2 regions of the Pseudoalteromonas sp. S3260 genome follow, and region 2 is predicted to be linked to the other one. Evidence: riboswitches for the same ligand, from Rfam matches in the RefSeq annotation. Region 2 holds a riboswitch; the other holds the start of a gene.

Region 1 (4,429 bases), on a different contig from region 2:
ATATTTAAGAGCGGCTGAGTAATAAAAATGTACTTAGCGCTCACAACAACTAACAACCGCTCACAAACTATCCAGCTTTGGGTAATAAATATGTAATCGGTCGTCATTTATAACGAGCAATGATGAGTGTAACTTACTTTGAAAACCAGCTAAAAGCCACGCTCGCTTTAGCAAATAACAGCCATTGCATTGCGTTGCTTAACGCAAACACCCTCAATGTGGGTGAATTTGATTTACCCCACTATTTAAGCCCTTTTGAGCTCAATGTTATTAATCGGCGTAAAAATCCACAGGCTAAACAAGAATATTTAGCCACACGTTTAGTGCTTAAATACCTAGTAAAAACCGCTTGTTCTTCTTATGCATCATTAAAGCTGTGTGATATTAGTTCTGAATTTAACCCCGATAACAGTAAATTAGAATTACATATTAAAAATACAACAGGCGTGATCAGTTGCTGTATTTCTCATTCTCATGGTTTTGTAGGTGCAGCGTTAAATGTAGCATCAACTCAATTTGGCTTTGATATTGAAAAAATTAGTTTAAAGCGCCCTTTTAATAAACTCGCTAAACACTTTTACCACCCAGCCGAAGTGAGTTTAATAACCAATACAGATAACATAACAACTCAAGCACATCATTTTTTTAGGATTTGGACATTAAAAGAAGCGCTGGCTAAAGCCACCAGCCGCCCCATTGCTCAATTATTAAGCCCTAATGTGTTTAACGAACTTAATAACACTCAGCTTACAGCTTGTAGCAATACCGTAGTTGGAGCACATAACGACATGTTTGATATTAGCGTTGTGGCAAAAAAAAGCACCGACTGGCGGTGCTCAATAATAACTATTAACGATTTACGCAGCGCAATCACTTTCTAGTAATCGACTATGAATAGCTTGAACCACAGCATCAGATTCACTTTGCTCAACTAAAAAGCACAGGTTGTGTTTACTCGCACCATGGCAAATAAGTCGAATATTAAAGTCACTTAATACTTTCATTAAATTCATTTCATGTTGGCGCAAAACAATTTCAGAGCCAATTAACGCTACCAGCGTTAAATTGTTTTCAACCGATACATGGCAAAACTCAGCGAGTTTATCTAAGCACTCTTGATCTAGCTCTGGGCGTGATGCATTAGGCGCATTATCAAGGGTAATTGCTACACTAATTTCAGAGGTGGTAACCAAGTCTACCGAAATATTACATTCACTTAAAATAGTAAAGATACGTGCTAAAAAGCCACTGGCTAATAACATTTCTGGGCTTTTAAGGGTTAATAATATTTGATTTTTACGTTGTGTTACCGCACGAATACCAGGTAGTTGCGATTTTTCACGTTCAATCCACGTACCGCCAAGTTCTGGCTCTGTGCTTGAGCCAACAAACACATTAATATGGCTGCGACTAGCAGGTAAAATAGTCGCCGGATGCAATACTTTAGCGCCAAAGGTCGCCATTTCTGCTGCTTCATCAAAACTTAAACGCGCAATAGGAGTGGCTTTTACACACAAACGAGGATCGGTGCTAAAAATACCCACTACGTCAGTCCAAATATGCACACTTTTAGCGTTAATAGCCTCAGCAAGCAGTGCAGCGCTATAATCTGAGCCGCCTCTACCGAGCGTGGTCGTTAAATTGTTTGCATCGCTACCAATAAACCCTTGGGTCACAATAACGCTATCATCAAGCAGCGGAATTAAATGTGTTTTAGCGGCTTGCGCTGTGGCGGCCACATTTGGTGTTGCTTTACCAAATTGGCTATCGGTTTTAAGCACCTGGCGCACATCAAAACGAGTGGCATTTAAACCCTTTAATCTTAGTACTTGGGTAAATAAGTACGACGATAAACGCTCGCCAAAGCTAAGTAGCTCATCGAACTGCTGCTCAGTATTGAGTGTTTGTGCCGCCAACGTTTGAAATGCATCTAGCGTTTGATTAAACCCAATGGCTAAATCCTCATCTAACGACAGATCATTTAAAATAGCCTGCTGAATCGCAAGGACACCATCAATATGCTGTTGGCGCTTAGCGGCTTCAATACCCGCTTTGCTAAGCTCCACTAAATGATTAGTCACTCCGGCACTTGCGCTTACTGCAACAATACGTACATTTTTATCGTTTACGATAATTTCGCTACAACGGCTCATGGCCTCAAAGTTAGCAACGCTGGTGCCACCAAATTTGGCAACAATGTAATCTGATTTTGTGCACTGTGAACTTTGTGGCACTGATTGGGTAGTCATTTCGTCTCCTTTCGCGGCATCCAAACCGCAATAAAACAAGAAGAACTTGGCAGGAAATAAAGATAAGAAAAATCTACTGCCAGAAGCTCTCCACCTAAATTGGTGACAGTTTTGAGGATTCAGCCCCATAAACCGAAAAACAATGGTAACGACCCATTATTTTCCTCGGCGAGTACTTCCCTCCTTAATGGTCGCAGGCTGTCGTTGCCTCACATTAAGTACCTAAGTATCGCACCTCTTCTGAATGTATTATTAACCTGTGGCTAATAAAACAAAACCGCACTAAGAGTGCGGCTTTGAAAGTTATCGTTTAGACGTCTAGCTGTCAAGTCGTTTTATTATAAAATCAAATAAAACTACCCATAAAGTAAGAACCAGCATAACCAAAGGTGTAACACACTAACAAATACAACGACAAACGAAGGTAACTTGCAAACGTAAGTTCTTTAACCTTACTCATAGCAATAATACCAGCCGCCGAACCAATGATCAGCATTGAACCACCCACACCGGTTGCATACGTAAACGACAACCAATGCTGTTGACTCATTACAATGTCGGCTTTTAGTAACGCAGCCGTTAGTGGCACGTTATCAACACCGGCCGATAAAATACCCATTAAGTAGTTAGCGTACTCTGGCGCCATCACTGTATACAGGTTTGTAAATTGGCTTAGCACGCCCACTTCTTTTAATGCGCCAACAAGTAATAACACACCTACGAAAAACAGTAAGGTGTCGTACTCTATGTCACGTATAAAGTCGATCATATCTTTATTGATATCTTTTTTGCGCATTAAAAATTGCGCGACTAAAAACATAATAGATAAACCCAATAAAAAAGTAAGCAGAGGCGGTACACTGTATAAAACACTCAATGTAAGCGTAGCAATAACCGTAGTGAAGAAAATAACCGCAATGGTTATGTCGGTTTTTTCAATACGTTTGAATTTAGTCTTTTTAAACTCTAACTGCTTATTCATGCCAATTGATAACAAAGTAGCGAGTAATAATACACTTAGTAACGCAGGCACAATTAACAGTAATAAATTGCTAATTGTTACTTTACCATCAAGGAAAATCATAAGTGTGGTTACATCACCCGTGATAAGTGATACACCACCGGAGTTTACAGCAAATACAATAAGCGTGGCGTACTTAACTAACTTTTTGGCTTCAAGTTTTAATGACATAATCACTGCCAGTGATATTAGCGTGGCCGTAACGTTGTCGGAAATAGATGAAAATAAAAACGCAAAACACCCTACCAAAAACATTAGCTTTCGTTCACTAATGCTGGATGGCATTATCCGGTTCACAACATTTTCGATAAGTCCTTTGGAGTTTAAATAGGCAACAAAGGTCATTGCGGCCATTAAAAACAGCCATAAGGAAGCAATTTCTAAAATATTGTGGTCAAGGAGGGTTTGAATCGTTTCAGGGCTTTGCCCATTAAGAGGAAAAATAAAGGAGATAATCCAACAAAGTGTACCAAAAAATAATGTCGTTTTGGCTTTGTTTACGTGAATCACATCCTCAATAACGATAAGCAAGAATGCAATCGCTATCAGCGTCAGGATAATCGAGGAAACCATGATATTAAACAACCTTCGGGTTTAAGTAAAAATTGAAACCATGTAAAAAATAGAGGTACACACTCTATGTGCCTATATTCGGCGCGGATACTATCACTAAGCGAGTGTAAAAACTATTATTAAATCGTCGCAAAAACGAATACCATATAAGTTCAAGAAATATAAAATAACGAATACTAGGATGTTGTAACGCCTTATGATCCCAGCTAAAAAGCTACTTAATACCCTCACTGAGCATTGGGGTGTATTAGAGCTATTATTTAAACGCTTTAAAATGGCCGACTTTAGTATTAAAGATTTACAAAATGCCATAAAACAAAAGCAACCGACATGGAATAATGAGCGTATTTATAAAGAAACCAATCGGTTATTAAATCAAGAAATCATTATTCCCTTGGCTAAATCGTCACAACTAGAAATTAACCGTGCCATTGCGGACTTTGCTACCTTTTTACTTCAAGAAGAACATTTAGGCTTAGCACAAGAAATAAGCGTATTGGTTGATGATTTAGCTCGCTTAGGTAATCGGCTGTCTAATGCCGGTGAAATGGAAGATTTTGATGATTTACGCCGCTTTAGCCGCATT
Region 2 (4,429 bases):
TTACCTCAAGTAGTGGCTTGCATCTTCTGCTTGGCGAATACAGTTGATTTCGCCATGGTGTATAACATATTCACCGGCCAGTTCATGGCACAAAAAGTACGGCATACTTTCGGTAAAACCATAAGCACCGCATTGACTAAACACCAGCCAGTCATGTTCATTTAAATCGCTCGGTAATTGGTGCTCCCCTAAGCAATCCAGCGCTGTACATAAAGGTCCGTATAGGCTCATTGCTTGGTTTGCTGCGTTTGAATCACGTAATAAACGCGCAGGAAAGTCTTGATTAGTAACCGCAGGGCGCAATAAGTGATTAATACCGCCGCTCATAATTACCTGCTGTTGGCCGTAGTTTAATTTGCGCTCAACCACCGGTGTGGCGTAGTGGCCGCATTCGCCTACAGCATAGCGACCTAGTTCCATCCACAGCTCTTTAACATCCGCATCGCGTTTAATCTTTGCAAGGGCTGCTATTAATGCATCCCAGCTTAAAGTCGGGTCATTAAGGGTGTAAGGAATACCTAAACCACCACCTAAATCTAAAATATTCAGGTTTATATTTAAGTTATTAGCAAGGACTGTAAGTGGTGCAATCATTTGCGACCACAGATCTGCAAGTTTGTCGCTGCTGAGCATGTTACCCCACTGAAAAATATGTAGGCCATCAAAGCTCAATGCTGTGTAGTCTTTAGTATTTAGCGATTGCCATTCATCGTAGCCAAGCCCAAATGGGGTAAGGCTGTCGCCACCTAGTGGGTTTTTATCACCCTCGGGCCAGCGTAATTGAACACGCAGCAAAACCTGTAACTGACACTGCTGGGCAGTCGCTTGTTCGTTTAACCAACGCACCTGATTAAGACTTTCTGCCACAAAGGTGCGTACGCCACGTGCAATAAAATGTTTAATTTGTTTTGGGCTTTTAGCAGGGCCCGTGTTGAGCACGCGCTCGCTGTTAATTCCTTGGGCAAGTACTTGCTCAAGCTCGCCTTTACTGGCGACATCAAAGTTAAAACCAGCGCTATCTAAGCGTTGGATCACGCTAGATAACGGGTTCGCTTTAACCGCATACCAAAGTTTTACCTCGGTTTGTGCTACTAAACGCGTTAAATGTGTGTTCAATGAATCAAGATCATAAACAAAAAAGGGCGTATCAAGTTGGCTTGCTAGCTTATCAATAGCGCTTTTAACGGGCGTGCTCAAAAAGGTCATTAACGTAAAACCTCTTCAAGCAATAATGACGCGTCACTTTGCTCGTCCCGGTATTTAACAATTAAGGCACACGACATACTCAAGCCTTGAGCACGGGCCCAGTCGTTTGACGCAGGGCGAGAACCCGGGATCACAATCGCGTATTCAGGGATTGCTTCGCCTTTATCAAGCTGACGCTCATTAACGCAGTCATAAACAGGGATGGTTGCAGATAAGCGAACACCTGGAGCAAGTACCGCGCCTTTTTTAACTACCACGCCTTCAACAATCACACAGCCTGCACCAATGAATGCATCGTCTTCTATGACCACAGGGCTTGCGCCAATGGGCTCAAGTACCCCGCCTAATTGTACCGCGGCGCTCAAATGAACATTTTTACCCACTTGCGCACATGAGCCAACCAATGCGTGGCTATCTACCATAGTCCCCTCGTCAATAAAGGCGCCAATATTTACGTACGCAGGTGGCATAATAATAGTGCCTTTGGCAACATGTGCACCACGGCGCACACTTGAACCACCTGGCACCATGCGAACGCCTGCTGTGGCTTCAAAGCATTGCGGCGCTAGATTATGTTTATCTACAAAGCCACCAGGAAACTCCATGTTAGTGCCGTTTTTAAATGCCTCTAAAATGCCTTGCTTTACTTCTACGTTAGCGTGCCATTGGCCGTTTTCGTCTTGTGTTGCTGCGCGAACTGCGCCCGTTTCTAAATTATTTAATAGTTCTAACCAGCTCATTATAAAAACCTGTATTTAATGCCAAGATAAAATGGTGTTGTTTGCCGATGAAATGTCATCTGTGTGTGTCAGCTCAAGGTGTGTTAAAGGTGGACGTAAATGCGGACTGCTAATACGCCCTTGTAAATGCATTAACACTTTGACTGGGATAGGGTTTGCTACTGAAAATAAGCTATTGATGGCGCTAGACCACTGGACAAAAAGATTAGGGTGTTGGCCGCTTAAACTGCGCTTTACAAACTCATGGGTTTGCACTGGCCATGCATTGGCTGCAACCGACACTAAACCTTTTGCACCTGCTTGGGCAAAATAAGGCATGAGGGCATCGTCACCACTAAAAATGGCTAGTTCAGGTGCTGCTTGTCGATAGGCTTCAAATTGAGAAATACAGCCACTGGCTTCTTTGAGTGCCCATAAATTTTTATGTTGTTTGAGGTTTTCAATGGTTGTAATGGGAATGCTAACCGCACTACGTCCTGGTACGTTATAAAGCATACAAGGATGAGAACTGGCATTGAGCAGGCTTTCAAACCAATGCGTTTGCCCCACTGCACCGGGTTTGGCATACAAAGGCGAGCCGAGTAAAAAACCATGGATAGGCAGCTGGTTGCAGTAATTAACCCATTCAAGCTGTTGCTTTAAGTTACTACCGCCTACCGCAACCATAAGGGGGACACTCGGTTTTAATTGGCAGACATGCTCTACGATGGCTTGCTGCTCTTTTAGGGTCAGGGCTAACCCTTCGCCAGTGCTACCAAGTAATAAAATGCCGTTGTTAGCGGCTTCTTGTTCGGCCACCAAGGTGTCTAAGGTTGCGTAATCAACTAGGCCATTTTGATCAAATGGGGTGATCAGCGCAGTCCATAAATGGAAATTGTTAATATTGAAGTTGTTGATCATCTCTCACGAACTTATAGGGCATTCGTCGAGTTATTGGCGGGTATTTAGGGTGCCTGACTCTTTGAATGTATTTATAATTCGAAGAGCGAATGGGCTTAAATAATAGGGCGCACGGCCTTATTATACTAAGACCAGAAGCTCTCCACCAAATATGTTATTGGTGACAGTCGCTAGGATTCAACCTAGTCGCCCGAAGTAATCTTTCACAAAAAAGTGTTACCTCTCGGCGTTAATTCCCCTCACGTATGCTCAATGGAGTTTGCGCTCCTAACATACGCTACCTGAATAACGCACCTCTTCCAGCCCTTTGCACTTGCTATTGAAAAATCAATCAGCAAATACAATGTAATAGGGTAAGTGTGGCGATTAAACCACTTTAGCCGTCTAGGTGTCAAGTGACTAAATACAGAATAGTTCATCGATAATAGCAACGGTTACGTATTGGCTGCTTTTCTCGTAAACTAGTTTCATGGTCGAAGTAAGGTATTAAGTAGATGGAAAAATTTAGCGATATTTATAAGCGTGCAGTGGAGCGAAAGGGCTCTGAAAAAATGCTTAAATTGTTACTCGCAAAACCTTTATCAACAAAGCAACTCGTCACATTAAGTGATGATGATTGGCTAGAAGAATTTACTCGGAAGGTTTTTCAAAGTGGCTTTTATTGGTCGGTGATCAACAGTAAGTGGGCCGGATTTAGAGAGGTTTTTTGGGACTTTAGTGTTGAAAAGCTATTGATGATGCCACCAGACATGTTAGAACAAAAAGCCAGTGACGAACGAATTGTGCGCAATTATAAAAAAGTAAAAACCATTACTGATAATGCGTATATGATCCATGAAGTTGCAGAGCAGCACGGCAGTTTTAGTCAGTTTATTGCTAACTGGCCAAGTGAAGATATTATTGGTTTGTGGGCGTATTTAAAAAAACATGGTGCAAGGCTGGGTGGTAATACTGGTCCTTATGCACTGCGTGCCTTGGGGAAAGATACTTTTTTACTTTCAAGAGATGTAGAAAGCTATTTGCGTGCCCATAGAATTATAGATGGCGGATTACAAACTAAAAAGTCACTAAGTGCGGCGCAGGCATTCTTTAATGAACTGCAGCAGCAAAGCGGCTTAAGCATGCAAGAGCTAAGCTTAATTGTCGCTTATGGTGTAGGCGACAATCGCGTAGGTATCAGCCAAAAACAATAGGATTAAACATGAAATTAGTGCCAAGGTATACCGATATTGGTGAGGGGTTTGCTATTAGCGATCATCCAGCCAAGGTGACAGCACCACAGTTATTGTTATGGAATGAGCCCTTAGCCGAACAATTTAATATACAAGTAAATGCTGATTCTCGAGCAAATATATTCAGTGGAAATGAACCTCAAGCAGTTTCTGCAGTTGCATTAGGGTATTCGGGTCATCAGTTTGGTCATTTTTCTCCACGCTTAGGAGACGGCCGAGCGCATTTACTTGGCGCGATCAGTGATGATAAAAACCAGCTTTGGGATTTGCAATTAAAAGGCGCTGGCGCTACGCCATTCTCGCGTGGTGGAGATGGGCGCTGTGCATTAGGTCCTGCTATTCGTGAGTATG

The links. Region 2 has a riboswitch for lysine ahead of dapA (4-hydroxy-tetrahydrodipicolinate synthase). Riboswitches for the same ligand answer to the same signal wherever they lie in the genome.
Region 1: it holds a riboswitch for lysine, as region 2 does, so the genes downstream of both, lysC (lysine-sensitive aspartokinase 3) here and dapA (4-hydroxy-tetrahydrodipicolinate synthase) in region 2, are expected to answer to the same signal.

Annotation. Positions count from the first base shown of each region.
Region 1 is NZ_PNCV01000115.1:8,703-13,131, reverse strand. It holds gene CWC14_RS15705 (4'-phosphopantetheinyl transferase family protein) at 123-881, shown strand; gene lysC (lysine-sensitive aspartokinase 3) at 858-2,249, opposite strand; lysine riboswitch at 2,325-2,497, opposite strand; gene nhaD (sodium:proton antiporter NhaD) at 2,596-3,843, opposite strand; gene CWC14_RS15690 (MksB family condensin complex protein) at 4,040-4,429, shown strand, end outside.
Region 2 is NZ_PNCV01000038.1:7,501-11,929, reverse strand. It holds gene CWC14_RS07385 (PLP-dependent decarboxylase) at 1-1,206, opposite strand; gene CWC14_RS07380 (2,3,4,5-tetrahydropyridine-2,6-dicarboxylate N-succinyltransferase) at 1,206-1,946, opposite strand; gene dapA (4-hydroxy-tetrahydrodipicolinate synthase) at 1,962-2,846, opposite strand; lysine riboswitch at 2,974-3,153, opposite strand; gene CWC14_RS07370 (DNA-3-methyladenine glycosylase I) at 3,341-4,039, shown strand; gene CWC14_RS07365 (protein adenylyltransferase SelO) at 4,048-4,429, shown strand, end outside.